Linked DNA regions of Halotia branconii CENA392. The protein of the gene in region 1 binds, or shares a complex with, the protein of each later gene. Links are inferred from orthologs where the notes say so. Each region holds a gene or a part of one and is shown in the gene's direction. Other genes may lie near its edges.

Region 1 (5,027 bases):
ACGGGTAGCGGGGTGAATCCTGCCATAGCGGTATTTTGGGGGAACTGAAGAAGCAATCACCTCAGCCAATTCTGTAGTCGTGTGCAACGGTCGTCGTTCGACAATCCGTCTAGCAATCCGCCGTGATAATCTCTCCTCACCATATTTAAAGAAAATATCAGCTAATTCTGCTTCATCCCAATTATTAATCACATCAGCGGCAGTTAGCGATCGCCCCCGATCCATTCGCATATCTAAATTTGCAGTTTGGCGAAAGCTAAAACCCCGTTCTGCTTGGTCTAAATGGTAAGAACTTACCCCCAAATCAGCTAAAATACCATCGAAAGTGTTAGGAGGAAACTGATACTCAGCAAAATTGCTATAGATAAATTGTACGCGATCGCCAAACTCAGCTAATTCTTTCTTCGCTGCTGCTAAAGCATCCTCATCTTGGTCAATCGCCGTCACTTGTACATCTGGTGCAACTGCTAAAATCAAACGACTGTGACCTCCACCACCTACAGTCGTATCCAAATAATGACCTCCTGGAGATACCGCAAGACCTGCAATAACTTCCTGCGGTAACACTGGTAGATGAGAAAATGTCGGTTCTTCAATAGCTAGCTGACGATTCATGAGACTTAAGGCAAAAAACCACAGATGAACTTTAATTATGTATTCTTTTTTTATGTCTTTAGTTGCAGGATGATGAAGTGAAAAAAATCTGATGCCTTAATTAAGTGGATATCGAGCTTCCATATAATAGTTGAAGAAGTGCAACAAACTAAAACATTCTAGTTGGCATCTTAGCGGTTCAATTCAAAATTTGCCTTCGGCACGCTACACGAACACAACGGGAGAACACAAAATCTATGACCAGACTAGAAACCCGCACTGAGCCAATGGTGCTAAATATGGGGCCACACCATCCCTCAATGCACGGGGTTCTGCGGCTAATTGTCACCTTGGATGGCGAGGATGTCGTTGACTGTGAACCAGTTATCGGCTATCTCCATCGGGGAATGGAAAAAATTGCCGAGAATCGTACTAATGTTATGTATGTTCCCTACGTTAGTCGCTGGGACTATGCAGCGGGAATGTTTAACGAAGCCGTTACTGTCAACGCCCCAGAAAAGTTAGCAGGTGTTGCTGTTCCTAAACGTGCCAGCTACATCCGCGTGATTATGCTGGAATTAAATCGAATCGCGAATCACTTACTGTGGTTTGGCCCATTCCTGGCTGACGTGGGCGCTCAAACTCCCTTTTTCTACCAGTTCCGGGAACGGGAGATGATTTACGATTTATGGGAAGCCGCCACAGGCTACCGGATGGTAAATAACAACTATTTCCGCGTTGGTGGTGTAGCTGCTGATTTACCTTATGGTTGGGTAGATAAGTGTTTAGATTTTTGTGATTACTTATTGCCTAAAATTGATGAATACGAACGCTTAGTTACTAATAACCCAATTTTCCGGCGGCGTATTGAAGGAATTGGCACTATTACCCGCGAACAAGCGATTAACTGGGGCTTGTCTGGGCCAATGTTACGCGCTTCTGGGGTGAAATGGGATCTACGGAAAGTAGACCATTATGAATGCTACGACGACTTTGACTGGGACGTGCATTGGGAAACCGCCGGTGATTGTTTTGCCCGTTATGTGGTGCGGATGCGGGAAATGCGCGAATCTGTCAAGATTATTCGCCAAGCTATCAAAGGACTGCCTGGAGGCCCTTACGAAAACCTAGAAGCCAAGCGTCTAGCTGCTGGGAAAAAATCAGAGTGGGATGGATTTGATTATCAATACATTGGTAAGAAAGTTTCTCCTACCTTTAAGATGCCCAAAGGTGAAATCTACTCTCGTATTGAAAGCGGTAAAGGTGAACTAGGAATTTATCTAGTTGGTGATGATAACGTCTTTCCTTGGCGGTGGAAAATTCGCCCGGCGGATTTTAACAACCTCCAGATTATCCCTGAGTTACTGCGAGGGATGAAGGTTGCAGATATTGTAGTGATTCTTGGCAGTGTTGATGTGATTATGGGATCTGTGGATAGGTAGAAAACATCGGCGTTGCTGAATTGCGTTATAAATCCAGATGTAGAGATGTTGCAATGCAACGCAACGTCTCTACAAGGATTTTAATATCATGCAGAATCATTTTCATACATGAAATCAGCAACGCCAAAATATCTATCTAAAGTGCATGAAAATAGGCGTATAAGCCTTAAAAACCTTGGATATCAAATTTTTTGGAGTTCAAAAAATTGGAAACCATAGGGATAAAACTGTTCCCTATTGCCTACCCCTACCAAAAGACTTTTTCAGCAAGCCCTAATTAATCCCTCTCTGGCTTTTCATCACTTTTTCAGCAAGCCCTAATTAGAGACGTTGTATCCACTGCAACGTCTCTAAAAAATATCAAACTTTTGATAGTAGCTAAGATTAGCCCTTTTAAAATGACTTATAAAATATCTACTAGACCAACTGCTTAATCTTCTAGTGATTTTGTTGGTACTTCGATCGCTGTAACATCAATTGTGCCATCTGGTGTGAAGCGCTGAAAATGACCCTGTTGTACTGAAAGTTGCTCTCCACAGTTAGGACACTGCAACTGACTACTATTTAAACCTGTAAATTCATAATTACACACGGGACATTGATCAGTAACCAAGTTGCGTTGCAGCCACCATCGAAACCCGAAAAAAGCCACAACGGGTGCTAATAATAGCAATCCGAAAAGAATCAATAACGAGTTCACTAACCAGCCCAAACCTACTGATGCCAGCAACCAAGCTACTGCTAACAAGATTAGCCAAGGGCGAAGATTCACAAGACTTAATTGTAAAGATTTAAGACCCATTTTTTAAAAATCATGCTGCTATTTCTAGGATAGCGAGTTTAGCCCAGAGTCAAAAGTTAATGGTCAAAAACTTAGGACTATTGACTAAAAACTCAAGATGACAGTAATTCTTGCAATCGCTGTTGGAAGGCATCTTGACCGAAAAGAGCGATCGCTTGCTCTCTCAACCATTGTCCATCACAACGTTGATCAGCTCCTTTAAGAATTTCTATACAAGCTGCTGCTACCGCCTCTGGATTACGATGGGGTACTCGCCATCCTAGTTTACCATCCTGCAAGGGGTCGGCTGATCCATCGTCGTCACCAGATAACACCGGCAAACCACAAGCCATCGCCTCTAAATAAACAATGCCAAAGCCTTCTTGAGAAGGCATAATATAAGCATCAGCGAGGTGGTAATGTGCCATTAATGCTTCTGTAGGCACAAAACCCGCAAACACTACGCGATCGCTCACACCTAAATCTTCTGCTAACTGAGCTAATCTTGGTTGGTCATCACCACGACCAATTACCAAATATTTCACTTCTGGGAAAATTTGAGCGATTTGTGGTAAAGCGCGAATTGTCACATCTACGCCTTTGTAAATATCTCCTGACCATAGCCGCGCTACAGTCATTAAGACTTTATTTCCTGTTAAACCATACTTTTCAACTAATTCTAGCTGCTTAGAACCAGGAGTAAATTGTTCACCATCAATCGCACAAGGAAGCATTTTGATTTTATTGGGATCTAAACCGTTAGTAGCACAGGCGCGATCGCGGCTATAGCGACTAATTGTCCAAATTCCGGCTGCTGAAGCGAGAGCGCGGTGTTCTTGATTTTTAAGTGGTTCCCAAACTTCTTTACCATAAGTTAGAACTGTGTAGGGAATACCCAACGGTTGGCAAAGGTTTTGGATCAGTACTGCTAAGTTAATATGACCACAAAAAACATGTTTGGGGCGTTTTTGTAACAGATATTTCAGCAGAGTTACCCCCATTTTGACTCTACCTATTTGAGGGGATTGATTTTGAAAGTAATGGAATTTTAAATTATCGGACTCAAAAGGATTTGAGCATTTAAAAGTATCGCGTAGCAAAAATACATCTGCTTGATAGCCTGTATTCAATCCCAAATAACTACGAAAAATATCTTTTACATAGGATTGAATCCCGCCTTCGTGCGTAAAAATCTCTAAAAAAACGAAGACATGACGAGCTTGTTTGCCAGAATTTTTGCTTATATCTAGGTTTTCTCCCACTGTATCAATTAGCATTTATATCTTTACTTTTCCCAAAGATGATATAGCAGCGGGTGATGTTTTGAAATTGCAGCACTGCTGCCAAATCCTAGCAAAGGAGTAACTGCAAATCGTATGCTGACTTTACTATAATGAGTAATTTTTTTTATACCAAAACTTTCAGCAAAAGTCAGCATTAAACCCCGTCTTGCTACTAGACTTAACCTTGCTTCTGTTCTCATAGTAAAGTACGAGAGACTGCGCCAATGAGACGCTACGGCATTAGTAACTCTTCCCCATGCCCCATTCCCTATGCTCCATGCCCTTGACCTTCATTGGCATATTTGACGATCAAAAGACAATTTCTACCATCTGTACTGCGTTCGTAAACAACATGGTCAGCCAAACGCCGCAACAAAAACCATCCGTAACCTCCTACTTGTAGAGTACCTGGTTCTGGTTCTGCGATCGCATTGGGGTCAAAAGGTTTTCCATGATCCCAAATTCTCATTTCTAGTTTGTTAATCCACAGACTCACTTGAATCTCTATGGTTGTTTCGGGTGGTAAAGCACGATGAGCATGACGAACTGCGTTAGTAAAGCCCTCTGCTAATGCTAAATTGAGGCGATAAAGTTGGCCTTCTGACCAGCCCAGTTGAGACACATGTTGCAGACAAAATTGATCAAACCATTGTTGCACTTTATTTAAGAGCTTAAGGTCGCTCTTAACTGTCAGATGGTCTCGCTTCACCATGCTAAGCATTGACCGTGACTTGAATATAAAATAAGTAAAAATGCTGGAATTTGTCGTCGTAATAGCGATTTGAGATTTTGGAATCGCTTTTGCATTCAAAACTCAAAATTAAAGAAGTGGTCTGGATTATTAAATCAGTTATCAGGGGTATGGTGTAGCATTAAAGCACACCAACGTTTTCCACCAATTGGTGAAGGACTTGAACCCAGAGATGT
Region 2 (4,942 bases), 3.5 Mb from region 1 along the record:
CACGGCTAATTTGTACGCGTCCAGACTGCGATCGCCAACCATCCACAACCATCAATCCCAAAACAGTAAAATCAAATAGCACAGTGACGACGATGCTTGCCGCAATGCTAAAAAATAGGGATATGACCAAGGCGATCGCAATGCCAAATATCAACAACCAATAAACACGTTTTGACGGAACCATTTTTTAAGGGTGGAGGATAAAATTATTAATACCAATTTTCTTTTGTATAGAAAATTATGGTAGCAATGACCAAATAATTACTAATTCGTAATTCGTAATTCGTAATTACTTGGTGTCATAAGCTGTTCCACATTTAACTTACATATTTTTGCCGAACTGTACACTAGTGGTTTAACAATGTACCAATAAATCTTCTGCGCTATATGGAACTATATTTAATTCGTCATGGCATCGCCGAAGAACAGACGAATAACATAAAGGACGAAGAACGAAGTCTCACCCCAGAAGGTCGGCAAAAAACAGAGAAAGTTGCCCAGAGAATTAAAAATTTGGGTTTACAGTTTGATTTAATTCTCACCAGTCCTTTAGTCCGCGCCCGCCAAACAGCTGAAATTCTCATAGCCGCTAAACTTAGTTGCCAACTAGAAGAATCTCACCACTTGGCCTTTAATGGTGACATTTCTAGTTGGCTGGTTGACTGGCTAGAACCCAAAAATTATTCCCAAAATACCCAACTTGCCTTAGTAGGCCATGAGCCTTGTTTGAGCAATTGGGCAGAAATTCTCCTTTGGGGAGAAGCCAAAGACAGTTTTGTCTTGAAAAAAGCAGGTATGATCGGAGTAAAACTACCAGAAACAGGTTCGCCTGTGGGTCGTAGTCAGATGTTTTGGTTGACACCACCCAAGTACCTGCTGTAACAGGTTTTCAACTCTTCTCAAAAAATTGTTGTTAGATCGGCTACTGTTATGGCAAAAATAATTTCTGGTAAGTTAGCGTGATCGGATATTTCACAAAGTAAATGGTGTTGCCATGATGGTGTGCGAATACAAGCCTGGTTTAGAAGGCATTCCCGCCGCCCAATCAAGTATCAGTCATGTAGATGGGCAAAAGGGAATTCTAGAATATCGTGGCATCCGGATTGAGGAATTAGCAGAAAAAAGTACCTTTCTGGAAACTGCTTATCTCTTAATCTGGGGCGAACTGCCAAGTCAAGAAGAATTGGCAGCGTTTGAGCATGAAGTTCGCTACCACAGACGAATCAAATATCGCATCCGGGACATGATGAAGTGCTTTCCAGAAAGCGGTCACCCAATGGATGCTCTACAAGCCTCTGCTGCTGCTTTAGGGTTGTTTTATTCGCTCAGAGATTTACATAACCCTGCCTACATTAGAGATTCTGTGGTGCGGCTAATAGCAACTATTCCCACGATGGTAGCGGCATTCCAGTTAATGCGAAAAGGTAATGACCCTGTAAAGCCGCGTGATGACTTAGACTACTCTGCCAATTTCCTATACATGCTCAATGAGCGAGAACCTGATCCGTTAGCGGCGAAAATTTTTGATATCTGCTTGATACTTCATGTCGAGCATACAATGAATGCTTCTACTTTCAGTGCTAGGGTGACAGCTTCGACCTTGACTGATCCTTATGCCGTGGTTGCTAGCGCCGTCGGAACTTTAGGAGGCCCGTTGCATGGCGGAGCCAACGAAGAAGTGATCCAGATGTTAGAAGAAATTGGCTCTGTAGAAAATGTACGTCCTTATGTAGAAGATCTTATCCAACGCAAAGCCAAAATTATGGGTTTTGGGCATCGTGTTTATAAAGTCAAAGATCCACGAGCCACAATCTTACAAAACCTTGCAGAACAGTTGTTTGCCAAGTTTGGGACAGACAAATATTACGAAATTGCCCAAGAAGTAGAGCGAGTGGTCACAGAAAAGTTGAGTGGCAAAGGGATTTATCCTAATGTTGACTTTTACTCAGGTTTGGTGTATAGGAAAATGGGGATTCCTACAGACTTGTTTACACCCGTATTTGCGATCGCCCGTGTTGCTGGTTGGCTAGCCCACTGGAAAGAACAACTAGCAGAAAACAGGATTTTCCGTCCTACCCAAATTTATAATGGTCAGCACGAAATTCCTTATAGACCCATTGACCAACGTTAACTAGCAGTCATCTTAGCCTCCAGTGACCAAGTAAATTAGAAAACCGTTGTCAAAATGGAGGCGGTAGTTTTATCTTGCCTTTTTGGGCTAAGAGTTAGTCTTAGGGACTAGGAAAGGGGAGGCAGGGGTAACTTTCTTCATCCCCCGGTCGCTGAGCGTCTTGTACTGAGTTTCGACTGCGCTCAACTACCGCGTAGTCGAAGTAGCCAAGGCGTACACCCCGCACCCTGCCCCAATTCCTTTTCTTCCCTATGCCCACTTTCCATAAATCTTAATCATTATCATAAGCAAAAGTTCTCCTATAGTTTCAAGAGCCAAAAACCATCCAACGATATACTAGGCATGGGAATTTGCAAAAACATCTTCAATCAGGCAGGGTGAAAGCATGAAGGCTGAAGGATGTTAGCGTAGCAAGGCGTTAGTCCAAACTGAAATTTTATACTTCATATTTCACACTTCAGTTGACTTAAAGAGCAGAAACATGAACTCAGGAATTGACCTCCAAGGAACTTTTATCGAATCCTTAATGGATTTAGGACTACCAGCAGGTACAGCCAAAGCTATTTGGATGCCTTTGCCGATGATACTAATGCTCATTGGAGCAACAGTGGGGGTACTGGTTTGTGTTTGGCTAGAACGAAAAATTTCGGCATCAGCACAACAGCGGATAGGCCCTGAATTTATTGGGCCTTTGGGTTTACTAGCTCCAGTAGCAGATGGTCTAAAACTGGTATTTAAAGAAGATATTGTGCCAGCTAAAGCTGACCAATGGTTATTTACTCTAGGCCCAATCATTGTTGTATTACCAGTATTTCTGTCTTATTTGATTGTTCCCTTTGGACAGAACATCGTCATTACAAATGTGGGAACAGGTATCTTCTTATGGATTGCTTTGTCTAGCATTCAGCCAATTGGGTTGTTGATGGCCGGCTACGCCTCTAATAATAAATACTCTCTCTTGGGAGGGTTGCGGGCAGCAGCACAATCAATTAGCTATGAAATTCCTCTAGCGCTGAGTGTACTAGCGATCGTGATGATGTCTAACAGCCTCAGCACTGTTGATATTGTTAATCAGCAATCCGGTTATGGTATTCTCGGCTGGAACATTTGGCGGCAACCAGTGGGTTTCATCATCTTTTGGATAGCCGCCCTTGCTGAATGCGAACGAATGCCTTTTGACCTGCCTGAAGCAGAAGAAGAAATAGTCGCAGGTTATCAGACTGAATATTCTGGAATGAAATTTGCACTGTTTTATCTCAGTTCTTATGTCAACTTAGTGCTTTCGGCTTTACTCGTAGCAGTTTTATACCTAGGTGGTTGGGACTTTCCTATCCCTATCAACATCATTGCTGGCTGGCTGGGAATTAGTGAAGCAAATCCCGTATTACAGGTAGTCACAGCCTCCTTGGGCATCGTTATGACTGTAATCAAAGCCTACTTTCTAGTGTTTACCGCTATCTTATTACGCTGGACAGTACCACGGGTTCGGATTGACCAACTGTTAGATTTAGGATGGAAGTTTTTGCTACCAGTTGGTTTGGTTAATCTCTTATTAACCGCAGCCCTGAAATTAGCCTTCCCCATCGCCTTTGGTGGCTAATAGAGACTTATGAGTTATGAGTTATGAGTATTTTATTAACTCCTCACTCCTAACTCTTATGACCTGAAGAGAGAGAGTAAAACACGATGCTAAAGTTCTTAAAGCAAGTTGGTGATTACGCCAAAGAAGCAGTACAAGCCGGTCGTTATATCGGTGAGGGACTATCTGTCACTTTCGACCACATGCGCCGACGTCCGGTTACTGTGCAATATCCTTATGAAAAACTGATTCCTAGCGAACGGTTTCGTGGCAGGATTCATTTTGAGTTTGATAAATGCATTTCCTGTGAAGTCTGTGTTCGGGTTTGTCCGATTAATCTGCCTGTAGTCGATTGGGAATTTGAGAAAGCTAACAAAAAGAAAAAACTTAAGCACTACAGCATTGACTTTGGAGTTTGTATTTTTTGTGGTAACTGTGTGGAATTTTGCCCAACTAACTGTTTGTCAATGACAGAAGAGTATGAGCTTTCCACTTACGATCGCCACGAATTAAACTATGACAACGTAGCACTTGGTCGCCTACCCTACAAAGTCACAAATGACCCAATGGTTACACCCTTACGTGAATTAGTTTACTTACCCAAGGGTGTTATGGACCCACATGATCTGCCTACTGATGCGCCTCGCGCTGGTTCGCATCCAGAAGACCTTATGGAACAAACTGAAAAATAGTCATTAGTCATTAGTAACTAACAACACTTCCACAAGCTCAGTGCATCGCTGACAATTAATAACTGAACAAAGGACAAAAAATAGTGAATCTAGCCGAAGGAGTACAGTTTGTTTCGTTTGGCATATTAGGTGTAATGATGATTGGTGCAGCCATCGGTGTAGTGCTGTTTTCTAACATCGTTTATTCTGCTTTTATGCTAGGAGGCGTATTCATCAGCATGGCAGGAATATACTTATTGCTAAATGGTGACTTTGTCGCAGCAGCACAAGTATTGATTTATGTGGGGGCAGTGAATGTGCTGATTTTGTTTGCCATTATGTTGGTAAACAAACGCCAGGATTTTGCACCATTTCCTAGCGCTGGAGTTAGGAAGATACTCACCGCCATTGTCAGTCTAGGATTATTTGCGCTTTTGAGTGTAATGGTATTAGCGACTCCTTGGGCATATTCAACTTCTGCTGTAGCTGGCGAAAGTTCCGTAATTTTGATTGGTGAGCATTTCTTTACCGACTTTTTGTTACCTTTTGAACTGGCTTCTA
Region 3 (5,031 bases), 2.8 Mb from region 1 along the record:
ATCAGCTTGGTTAGCACAGGAAATTGTTGTAGATGATACAAGCGAAATTGAAGTAGACGCGCTAAGTAGTCAGACTGATGAAGATCAAGTGCAACCAATTTCAGATTTATCTGTTCCTTTACATCAGGCTGAGGCAATCAGTGAGCCTTTACCAGTTCCGCAATTACATGTACCAGACGGTGAATTGATTGCTGGTAAATTGATCAGAGTGCGCGTAGAATTGCCTAATGTTAGCCCTCAAGTTGTTGTGAAGCTATGGGTTGAAGATTGTCAAACTCGCTGGTTGTTGGACGGTCCCCATTTGCTTAAAGATTTGTTACCTAGTTCTGGGGGAGGTTTGGAAGTAATTACTCAATTAAATGTTCCTTTTGGCTGTTTAGAAATTCGCTTGGAGGCGATCGCTTTAAATGTGTCTACCCAGCAAGAGAGTCATAAAGTTACAGTAGTGCGGGCTGTGATTCCTCCAGACTTGCCAAATTTGCAACTAGATGAATTGTTCGGTATTTGAACACTTGTTACAGAACCTGTGTTAAAAATCTTGAGATTTTCAGAAATGCCGCTGAATTTGCAGTAAGCTCATTTTGAATTGTAATGTGATTGAACAGGACTATTTACTATGGCAGCTTCATTTTTGCCTTCTATTTTCGTTCCCATCATTGGTTGGGTTTTCTCCGCTGTGGTATTCGCGTTTCTGTTTTTATACATTGAAAGGGATGATATGGTCTAGTTGAGCTATTTTTTATCAACTTGACTGTGCAACTGATCAATTATTGAAAAACCGCCCATCTCATAGAGACAGGCGGTTTTTTAATGTCGATTTCTAAACAAATGCTAGAAAGTCCAGATTGAATGATCTTAAATCGAAGTGATTCTTACATTGAAGAACCAATTCCGGCATAGGCTCCATAAAAGAAAATGCCTACAACTGTAATTACACCTAATCCTGCGATCGTAGCGACGACCCACAGGGGAATTCTTCCGCTTCCAGCAGACACAGCTTTCTCCTCCCTTAACAACAAATCAACACAGATTAAATAAGCACAGATTTACAACAATAGTTCCAGTTAGTTAAAGAAGTAACTGGAGAATAGAATCCCTAGGACAAAAATCAGTAGTAGTCCCAGATATAGGGAAGTCCGATTTAATTCAACCGGCTGATTATTAGGGTTGGGTGTTCTTTCCATGATTGGCTCCTTCCTAGCGTTGAATAAACTGCATGGCGGCGATCGCGCCTAAAAAGAAGACGGTTGGTACACCTAAAGTGTGAACTGCCAGCCATCTAACTGTAAAAATTGGATAGGTAACTGGTTGATTAATGTTATTGCCGCTAGTCATGATCTCAAACTACTTAATAAATTGTTCAACTTGTTTTTTAGCTTCAAAACGGTTCTTCACAATCGGCACTTCTTGCCGTGCTTGCGTGTAATACTGATCGGGACGAGGTGTACCAAACACATCATAAGCCAGTCCGGTGCTGACGAATAACCAACCGGCAATGAACAATGCTGGAATGGTGATGCTGTGAATTACCCAGTAACGAACGCTGGTAATAATGTCCGAAAACGGACGTTCTCCAGTAGTACCTGACATTTATATTCCTGCCTTCACAAAGACGTTATTGAGTCTATTATCCTACAAAGTTTAGAAAGAGTTACAAGTTGCAACGTTCTTCTCAGAAATTGAGATAAATACTGATGGCTGAGATGCCCTTAAGCTGACTCTGTAGAGGGGGTTTGTTCCAATTTCGGGAGATATTTCAGTAAGACACCGCGATCGCCAATGATAAATCCCTGCTCTGGCTGAAAAAAGACGATTTTATACAAATTAGCAGCTACATCTTCAACTGCGCGGTCTTTTTCCCAAGTTTTGCCACCATCAGCACTCCGCAGTAAATTACCGCTACCGCCACCTATCCAAATTTCTTCTGGTGTGCGATATGCCAAATCTAATAAACCCCAGCTTGTGGACAACTCAGGACTTTGGGCTTCTTGCCACTCGTCAGATTGATTTGGGTCACTAAATTGTACTTGACCTCCCCGCGCTAATAACCACAGCTGTCCATTTTCAGAAAAGCCCATGTTTTCTACACGGCGAGAACTATTGCGGTTATGGGGAACCCAAGCATTTTGTCCTGGTTCCCAAGTTGAGTAAAAGCTACCTTTAGCCGAAACAGCAACATATCTGCCATCAGCAGAACGTTCCATGTTACGTACAACACCGACAGCTGCTTCTACTTGGGCTTTCCAATTTTTACCACCGTCTGTGGTTTTGTATATTGCTCCCACATTAGTAGCCATTTCAGCAGTATTATTACCTAGTGCTTTGATGGCGATCGGACTTCCTGGTAGCTTTTCGCTTAAGGGAATACGCGACCAAGAACGGCCTTCATCGGTGGTATGTAAAAGTAAAGAAGGCTCTCCCACAATCCAGCCTTCTTGATCAGCAAAACTAACTGAGTCAAAGCGAGACTTAGGATCATCTAGTGCCAGTGTTAAAGGTTCCCAAGTATTACCACCGTCATTGGTTTCTAAAAGAGTGGCATTGCTACCTACTAAAAAACCATGTTGAGGATCATTAGTAAAGGCAATGTCTAGTAGTTTAGCGTCTGTTGGCACAGAAATTATTTTCCAGGGGTTGTAACTAATAGAGGGTACTTGGCTACAACCTATACAGATGAGGACTATTATCAACAAGGCAAATATTCTTTGCCAACTTTTCACAAGACCTATTGAATGCATCAGTATTCTTATTGGTTTTCTAAATTTTTGACCTTAAGGGCAGTAGTCGCCCTAAAAATTGAGTAAAAAAGATAACGGGTCTTATTGTAAGCCGTAGAGACTGATAAAAAACAAGAAACCCAAAGCCAAAGCACCAAAAATCAGGATATTTTTTTGCGTTGGCGTTAGTTGATTAACACCCAATCCATAACCGAGATTTTCTTTGAAACCAGATGCTGTACCCGCAGGGCCGATGTTGGCAAAAGCGGTCTTCTTGGCAGCACAAACTGGACAGCGCCAATTTATGGGTAATTCTGCAAAAGGTGTCTCTGGAGCAATATCATTGCTATTGTCACCTTTTTCGGGTTCATAAACATAACCGCAGGAGCGACACTCGTAGCGGTCTAACAGCGAAGTATCAACAGCTTGTTCGCTCATGGCTCAGGCCTCGCAGAAGGTAATTCTTAAATATACGTTAAAAATTATGACATAATTGTTAGACTTTTCTATCACTAGCCAAAACGAATCAAATACCTGAAGTCCTTTTGTTTCCCAGATTTCAGAAAACCCAAAAAGATATAATGTAAAAGAAAGTAACAGCCTTATTTACACCATAAGCGGTAGATATTCATTGTGTTTGTCCTCAGCGGTTACGAATACCTTCTAGGCTTCTTAATTATCTGTAGCCTAGTGCCTGCCTTGGCACTTTCAGCATCCAAGCTCCTCCGACCCAGTGGTAACAGCCTAGAACGGCGCACCACTTACGAATCTGGTATGGAACCAATTGGGGGAGCCTGGATTCAGTTCAACATCCGCTACTACATGTTTGCGCTAGTCTTTGTGGTCTTTGATGTAGAGACTGTATTCTTGTATCCTTGGGCGGTTGCTTTCCACCGTCTAGGATTACTGGCATTCATTGAAGCCTTAGTTTTTATTGCAATTCTTGTAGTCGCCTTAGTTTACGCATGGCGTAAAGGAGCTTTGGAATGGTCTTGAATCCTAATTTAACAACCCAGGACAAAGAACAAATCATCAATCCTATTGAGCGTCCCACAGTCACTCAAGACCTTTCAGAAAATGTGATTCTGACTACGGTTGATGACCTCTACAACTGGGCACGGCTTTCGAGTTTGTGGCCGTTACTATTTGGTACAGCTTGCTGTTTTATTGAGTTTGCAGCTTTAATTGGCTCTCGATTTGACTTTGACCGTTTCGGGTTAATTCCTCGTTCTAGCCCCCGTCAAGCCGATTTAATTATTACCGCAGGGACAATTACCATGAAGATGGCACCCCAATTGGTGCGTCTTTATGAACAAATGCCCGAACCGAAATATGTAATTGCGATGGGAGCTTGTACAATCACTGGCGGAATGTTCAGCGTGGATTCTCCGACTGCTGTTCGGGGAGTTGATAAATTGATTCCTGTTGATGTGTACTTGCCTGGTTGTCCTCCTCGTCCAGAAGCAATTATCGATGCGATCATTAAGCTACGGAAAAAGATAGCTAATGATTCAATGCAAGAACGCGATCAAATCAAGCAAACTCACCGTTTTTACAGCACAACTCATAATCTGAAGCCAACAGAGCAAATTTTAACTGGTAAGTATTTGCGCTCAGACACTCGCAATGTACCACCGAAGGAGTTGACAGAAGCAATTGGTTTACCTGTACCACCTGCACTGCTGACAGCAAAAACCCAAAAAGAGGAGCAAAACCGTGGCTGAAGAAGAATCTAAACCAGTACCAGCAGAGGAAGACTCTTTAGTCAAAGCCGGCCAAGTTTCCCAATGGTTGACAGAAAATGGTTTTGAGCATGAGTTTTTAGAACCAGATAAGAACGGCGTAGAGATAATTAAAGTGGAGCCAGATTTCTTGCTGCCCACCGCTACAGCCCTCTATGCTTACGGTTTTAATTATCTCCAGTTTCAGTCTGGTATTGATCTTGGCCCAGGACAAGATTTAGTTAGTGTGTATCACTTGATTAAAGTTGGTGATAATGCTGATAAACCTGAAGAAGTACGGATAAAAGTCTTTTTGCCAAGAGAAAATCCTGTAGTGCCTTCAGTGTATTGGATTTGGAAGACCGCTGACTGGCAAGAGCGCGAGTCTTACGACATGTATGGCATTATCTACGAAGGACACCCCAATTTAAAGCGGATTTTGATGCCGGAAGATTGGGTAGGCTGGCCTTTGCGGAAGGATTATATCTCGCCTGATTTTTACGAGCTGCAAGATGCTTATTAAATAGTGGTGAGTTTCAATCAACTGGTGAGAATGTTGAAGTCTCATCTCTATAGCGCTTCTCGTTTGAATG
Region 4 (5,062 bases), 2.8 Mb from region 1 along the record:
TAGTTTAGCGTCTGTTGGCACAGAAATTATTTTCCAGGGGTTGTAACTAATAGAGGGTACTTGGCTACAACCTATACAGATGAGGACTATTATCAACAAGGCAAATATTCTTTGCCAACTTTTCACAAGACCTATTGAATGCATCAGTATTCTTATTGGTTTTCTAAATTTTTGACCTTAAGGGCAGTAGTCGCCCTAAAAATTGAGTAAAAAAGATAACGGGTCTTATTGTAAGCCGTAGAGACTGATAAAAAACAAGAAACCCAAAGCCAAAGCACCAAAAATCAGGATATTTTTTTGCGTTGGCGTTAGTTGATTAACACCCAATCCATAACCGAGATTTTCTTTGAAACCAGATGCTGTACCCGCAGGGCCGATGTTGGCAAAAGCGGTCTTCTTGGCAGCACAAACTGGACAGCGCCAATTTATGGGTAATTCTGCAAAAGGTGTCTCTGGAGCAATATCATTGCTATTGTCACCTTTTTCGGGTTCATAAACATAACCGCAGGAGCGACACTCGTAGCGGTCTAACAGCGAAGTATCAACAGCTTGTTCGCTCATGGCTCAGGCCTCGCAGAAGGTAATTCTTAAATATACGTTAAAAATTATGACATAATTGTTAGACTTTTCTATCACTAGCCAAAACGAATCAAATACCTGAAGTCCTTTTGTTTCCCAGATTTCAGAAAACCCAAAAAGATATAATGTAAAAGAAAGTAACAGCCTTATTTACACCATAAGCGGTAGATATTCATTGTGTTTGTCCTCAGCGGTTACGAATACCTTCTAGGCTTCTTAATTATCTGTAGCCTAGTGCCTGCCTTGGCACTTTCAGCATCCAAGCTCCTCCGACCCAGTGGTAACAGCCTAGAACGGCGCACCACTTACGAATCTGGTATGGAACCAATTGGGGGAGCCTGGATTCAGTTCAACATCCGCTACTACATGTTTGCGCTAGTCTTTGTGGTCTTTGATGTAGAGACTGTATTCTTGTATCCTTGGGCGGTTGCTTTCCACCGTCTAGGATTACTGGCATTCATTGAAGCCTTAGTTTTTATTGCAATTCTTGTAGTCGCCTTAGTTTACGCATGGCGTAAAGGAGCTTTGGAATGGTCTTGAATCCTAATTTAACAACCCAGGACAAAGAACAAATCATCAATCCTATTGAGCGTCCCACAGTCACTCAAGACCTTTCAGAAAATGTGATTCTGACTACGGTTGATGACCTCTACAACTGGGCACGGCTTTCGAGTTTGTGGCCGTTACTATTTGGTACAGCTTGCTGTTTTATTGAGTTTGCAGCTTTAATTGGCTCTCGATTTGACTTTGACCGTTTCGGGTTAATTCCTCGTTCTAGCCCCCGTCAAGCCGATTTAATTATTACCGCAGGGACAATTACCATGAAGATGGCACCCCAATTGGTGCGTCTTTATGAACAAATGCCCGAACCGAAATATGTAATTGCGATGGGAGCTTGTACAATCACTGGCGGAATGTTCAGCGTGGATTCTCCGACTGCTGTTCGGGGAGTTGATAAATTGATTCCTGTTGATGTGTACTTGCCTGGTTGTCCTCCTCGTCCAGAAGCAATTATCGATGCGATCATTAAGCTACGGAAAAAGATAGCTAATGATTCAATGCAAGAACGCGATCAAATCAAGCAAACTCACCGTTTTTACAGCACAACTCATAATCTGAAGCCAACAGAGCAAATTTTAACTGGTAAGTATTTGCGCTCAGACACTCGCAATGTACCACCGAAGGAGTTGACAGAAGCAATTGGTTTACCTGTACCACCTGCACTGCTGACAGCAAAAACCCAAAAAGAGGAGCAAAACCGTGGCTGAAGAAGAATCTAAACCAGTACCAGCAGAGGAAGACTCTTTAGTCAAAGCCGGCCAAGTTTCCCAATGGTTGACAGAAAATGGTTTTGAGCATGAGTTTTTAGAACCAGATAAGAACGGCGTAGAGATAATTAAAGTGGAGCCAGATTTCTTGCTGCCCACCGCTACAGCCCTCTATGCTTACGGTTTTAATTATCTCCAGTTTCAGTCTGGTATTGATCTTGGCCCAGGACAAGATTTAGTTAGTGTGTATCACTTGATTAAAGTTGGTGATAATGCTGATAAACCTGAAGAAGTACGGATAAAAGTCTTTTTGCCAAGAGAAAATCCTGTAGTGCCTTCAGTGTATTGGATTTGGAAGACCGCTGACTGGCAAGAGCGCGAGTCTTACGACATGTATGGCATTATCTACGAAGGACACCCCAATTTAAAGCGGATTTTGATGCCGGAAGATTGGGTAGGCTGGCCTTTGCGGAAGGATTATATCTCGCCTGATTTTTACGAGCTGCAAGATGCTTATTAAATAGTGGTGAGTTTCAATCAACTGGTGAGAATGTTGAAGTCTCATCTCTATAGCGCTTCTCGTTTGAATGAGGTACATGTCGTTAAGATCAGGGACTAGGGACTAGGGGCTATGTACCTCACATAATTGGGAACTGCTATAGCCCCTCTTTAATGACAAAGAGGGGTGACTAAATCGCCTAAAACTCTGGGATTGCATCCCTACACTGCGTTTTGATCGCAATGATAAATTTTGCTTGCGTAAGTCCTGATTTTATTACTTAACAGCTAATGGTCAACACAGATTAACCGGGGCTGTTTTTTTATCAAACCAAAAGTTTTTGATATTTTCTACAAATTCCCAGGTATTTTCAAAGTGAGTATTATGTGCAGAATCATTAATAATTTTTAGTTGGGCAACTTTACATATTTTAGTCATCTCTGTATTAATATCTATAAATTTTTGATCATAAGCTCCAGAAATCAGCAACAAAGGTTTTGTATTTTCTGAAAGTTTTTCCCACAAGCTAGGTTGACTACCAGTACCCATAAATTGTAAAGATTTAGCTAGTTTTATGGGATCATTTTGTAACCGGCTTTCTAGCATTAAGTCTAACTGTGGATGATTTTTTATAGAGCCGAAAATTGGCTGACTATACCAATTTAATAAAAAAGCATAAAAGTCATTTGTTGTTAAACTTCGTCTTAATTTTTTGGCTATTTGAGCATCACTCTTAACTCGTTCTAACTGTTCTGCTGCTGTCATCAAACCTGGAGAAGCAGATTCTAATACAACTTTATAAAAACGCTCTGGAAAATGTAGAATAAGGTATAAGGCTAATCTTCCACCCATTGAATAACCAATTAAGAAGCATTTGTCAATTTTCAATTCGTCCAGTAAGTTGATTAAGGCATGGGCAATATTTGCCATAGTATAATATTCGTCGCTACCTATTACTTGGGTTTTTCCATGTCCGGGAAGGTCAAGTATCAGATAAGAAAAGTTATTATCTAATAATTTGATGGCTTCATTAAATTCATTAATATTACCCATAAAGCCATGTAAAAACATAATTAAAGGTTTTCCATGTTTGCTAATTAGATAATAGTGAAATTGATAGTTTTCTTGTGTCATAGTTTAGTAAGATATTGTAGATTAAAGGAGTACAACAGATGTTGTACTCCGATAAATAATTAACGCAGTGGTGATTCCTCACTACTTACTTTTTCCGGCTAGAACTTAATCTTCGTCTAGTGCTGGAAAAACTTCCTCAAATTCCCACAATTTATCTTTATTGTTGAGAAACCATATACGAGTTTCTGGAGTCAATTGACTCCAAATAACATCACCAGGAATGTGAGGAGATGCGTATTGATATTGCTGACCAAGTAATTTGAGATTTTCTACTACATCTTGGGGAATACCAAACTCTTGCCAGTCAACTTTGAGATGTCTTCCAGAAAGTCCCGCAGCAGGATCAAAAACTAATTGTGCAGTCCTAATTAAATCAGCAAAGTGTTTTGGTTTGAGACTTGCTAGTTGCTGAAGTTGGTGTGATTCATTGTGTTCTTGAGACATTGTTACTGGAGTGATAAAAATTGGTAGTCTGTCGAACTTACTGCCAGAGATTTTTATCCCAATATCTTTTAGTTTAACTTAGAGTTTTGTATAACGAACAGCTGAGAGTAAAACAAAGTTGTATATACAAATTCTAACTTTTAAATATCAGTATATAGAACACAGACAAGATTTTGGCGTGAGCGCTCATACCGTTTCACTTTAAAGTTGATACATTTGGGCAAGCAGGGGAAGCAGAGGAGGCAGGGGGAGTAAGAAAATTAATTTGTATCAATAATTTCGTGAAATAGTATCAGTCGAATGCTGCCCACAATACAATAATTTTATGTCTTTGTACTACATAACTGGGCTGCACATCAGCTTAATCTAAATCAATAAACAATGAGTGAGAAATTTATTACTCCTAACTCCTAACTCCTAACTTTTGCTTACTACTAACTTCTAAGGGTAAGAAAATAGTTAAGACTTCCCCGTACTGAGGACGTTGACGCACAATTAGTTTGCCCCCAATTGCTTGAAACAGATGCTTGGTTGCAGTAATATTTAAACTAATCGTACCTGTTTCTGGTTGGAACATCAACAATTGACCAAGGGCTTTACGGATTGGTGGTGTTGCAGGTGTAGCGGTTTTATTTGTATCTTGACAATGGGTTTGAGGCGATAGTTGTAATTTTAGTTGGTCTCCAGCGGGGATTACTTGTACTTGGATATGGCTGCCAGCAGGTAAGCTACGGGTAAAATTTTCCATTAGACCAGTAAGTATGCGATCCAGCATATTTGGATTGCTTACCACTGTTGGTAGTTGTTGAGGTAATACTACATCTAAAGTTAAATTGCGCCGATTTGCTGCTTGTTGCCACCGGGGAATACTCTGCTGCAACACTTGATCTAAAGACATTGGTGTTAGTTGAGTGCTTGAAGATTTTACCGTTGCACAAGTTTCCAGTTCTGCGGCCTTAAACAGCAACTCCATTCGGTCAATTTGCTCGGTACACTCATGGTCAATAATTTCTAAGCGACTGGTGACGTTAGCTGGTAAATCTCGCCGCTTTAACAGCAAGCGAGTCATGGTGCGAATAGTTGTTAAAGGGGTGCGAACTTCATGGGCAAAAGCTTGGAGTAATTCTACATCGGGGCG

The links.
Region 2: the proteins of QI031_RS27655 (region 1) and nuoH are in contact, whole or in part, in a cryo-EM structure (PDB 6ZJN), measured with the Thermus thermophilus proteins. The link is inferred for Halotia branconii CENA392 from one-to-one orthologs. Residues at the interface, in WP_223903221.1 of Thermus thermophilus: Pro35, Ser36, Asp139, Gly141, Ala142; in WP_096411122.1 of Thermus thermophilus: Ala224, Glu225, Gln226, Glu227, Ala295, Trp297, Phe298, Arg299.
Region 3: the proteins of QI031_RS27655 (region 1) and ndhC are in contact, whole or in part, in a cryo-EM structure (PDB 6ZJN), measured with the Thermus thermophilus proteins. The link is inferred for Halotia branconii CENA392 from one-to-one orthologs. Residues at the interface, in WP_223903221.1 of Thermus thermophilus: Met26, Thr27, Asn29, Gly31, Pro32, His34; in WP_096411116.1 of Thermus thermophilus: Glu45, Ser46, Asn48, Pro50, Ala51, Gly52, Glu53.
Region 4: the proteins of QI031_RS27655 (region 1) and ndhK are in contact, whole or in part, in a cryo-EM structure (PDB 6KHJ), measured with the Thermosynechococcus vestitus proteins. The link is inferred for Halotia branconii CENA392 from one-to-one orthologs. Residues at the interface, in WP_011057128.1 of Thermosynechococcus vestitus: Pro17, His18, His19, Pro20, Ser21, Met22, Val25, Arg27, Met29, Thr31, Ile38, Asp39, Cys40, Glu41, Pro42, Val43, Ile44, Gly45, Tyr46, Leu47, His48, Arg49, Gly50, Met51, Lys53, Ile54, Asn57, Arg58, Pro65, Tyr66; in WP_011056552.1 of Thermosynechococcus vestitus: Leu46, Met47, Tyr48, Thr50, Ala51, Cys52, Phe54, Ile55, Glu56, Ala58, Ala59, Ile61, Gly62, Ser63, Arg64, Phe65, Asn76, Pro78, Thr89, Thr91, Lys93, Met94, Ala97, Leu101, Met123, Phe124, Ser126, Asp127, Ser128, Tyr129.

The regions. Positions count from the first base shown.
Region 1 is NZ_CP124543.1:6,317,405-6,322,431, reverse strand. The notes cover bases 1-2,943. They hold QI031_RS27655 (NAD(P)H-quinone oxidoreductase subunit H), read left to right. Parts: upstream 1-851; coding sequence 852-2,036; downstream 2,037-2,943. Other genes in these bases: QI031_RS27645 (glycosyltransferase), read right to left, coding at 2,931-2,943; QI031_RS27650 (hypothetical protein), read right to left, coding at 2,467-2,838; rsmH (16S rRNA (cytosine(1402)-N(4))-methyltransferase RsmH), read right to left, coding at 1-615. Outside these bases: more of QI031_RS27645, read right to left, coding at 2,944-4,094; QI031_RS27640 (ATP-binding protein), read right to left, coding at 4,369-4,821.
Region 2 is NZ_CP124543.1:2,799,132-2,804,073, reverse strand. What follows is about bases 1,814-4,671. They hold nuoH (NADH-quinone oxidoreductase subunit NuoH), read left to right. Parts: upstream 1,814-2,612; coding sequence 2,613-3,731; downstream 3,732-4,671. Other genes in these bases: QI031_RS12240 (NADH-quinone oxidoreductase subunit J), read left to right, coding at 4,486-4,671; ndhI (NAD(P)H-quinone oxidoreductase subunit I), read left to right, coding at 3,818-4,402; QI031_RS12255 (citrate synthase), read left to right, coding at 1,814-2,131. In the rest of the region: QI031_RS12265 (DUF58 domain-containing protein), read right to left, coding at 1-184; phosphohistidine phosphatase SixA, read left to right, coding at 388-882; more of QI031_RS12255, read left to right, coding at 995-1,813; more of QI031_RS12240, read left to right, coding at 4,672-4,942. UniProt on the Escherichia coli protein: NDH-1 shuttles electrons from NADH, via FMN and iron-sulfur (Fe-S) centers, to quinones in the respiratory chain. The immediate electron acceptor for the enzyme in this species is believed to be ubiquinone.
Region 3 is NZ_CP124543.1:3,498,213-3,503,243, reverse strand. Bases 2,085-5,031 are described here. They hold ndhC (photosynthetic/respiratory NAD(P)H-quinone oxidoreductase subunit C), read left to right. Parts: upstream 2,085-3,350; coding sequence 3,351-3,713; downstream 3,714-5,031. Other genes in these bases: QI031_RS15275 (NAD(P)H-quinone oxidoreductase subunit J), read left to right, coding at 4,434-4,961; ndhK (photosynthetic/respiratory NAD(P)H-quinone oxidoreductase subunit K), read left to right, coding at 3,704-4,441; QI031_RS15290 (rubredoxin), read right to left, coding at 2,820-3,155; QI031_RS15295 (photosynthesis system II assembly factor Ycf48), read right to left, coding at 2,085-2,729. Also shown: QI031_RS15325 (Rad2 family DNA repair protein), read left to right, coding at 1-508; QI031_RS15320 (photosystem I reaction center subunit VIII), read left to right, coding at 617-727; QI031_RS15315 (photosystem II reaction center protein J), read right to left, coding at 873-995; photosystem II reaction center protein PsbL, read right to left, coding at 1,065-1,184; psbF (cytochrome b559 subunit beta), read right to left, coding at 1,198-1,335; psbE (cytochrome b559 subunit alpha), read right to left, coding at 1,345-1,590; more of QI031_RS15295, read right to left, coding at 1,710-2,084. UniProt on the Escherichia coli protein: NDH-1 shuttles electrons from NADH, via FMN and iron-sulfur (Fe-S) centers, to quinones in the respiratory chain. The immediate electron acceptor for the enzyme in this species is believed to be ubiquinone.
Region 4 is NZ_CP124543.1:3,495,588-3,500,649, reverse strand. Bases 1-2,978 are described here. They hold ndhK (photosynthetic/respiratory NAD(P)H-quinone oxidoreductase subunit K), read left to right. Parts: upstream 1-1,109; coding sequence 1,110-1,847; downstream 1,848-2,978. Other genes in these bases: menH (2-succinyl-6-hydroxy-2,4-cyclohexadiene-1-carboxylate synthase), read right to left, coding at 2,641-2,978; QI031_RS15275 (NAD(P)H-quinone oxidoreductase subunit J), read left to right, coding at 1,840-2,367; ndhC (photosynthetic/respiratory NAD(P)H-quinone oxidoreductase subunit C), read left to right, coding at 757-1,119; QI031_RS15290 (rubredoxin), read right to left, coding at 226-561; QI031_RS15295 (photosynthesis system II assembly factor Ycf48), read right to left, coding at 1-135. Outside these bases: more of menH, read right to left, coding at 2,979-3,480; QI031_RS15265 (hypothetical protein), read right to left, coding at 3,586-3,924; QI031_RS15260 (sensor histidine kinase), read right to left, coding at 4,328-5,062. UniProt on the Escherichia coli protein: NDH-1 shuttles electrons from NADH, via FMN and iron-sulfur (Fe-S) centers, to quinones in the respiratory chain. The immediate electron acceptor for the enzyme in this species is ubiquinone.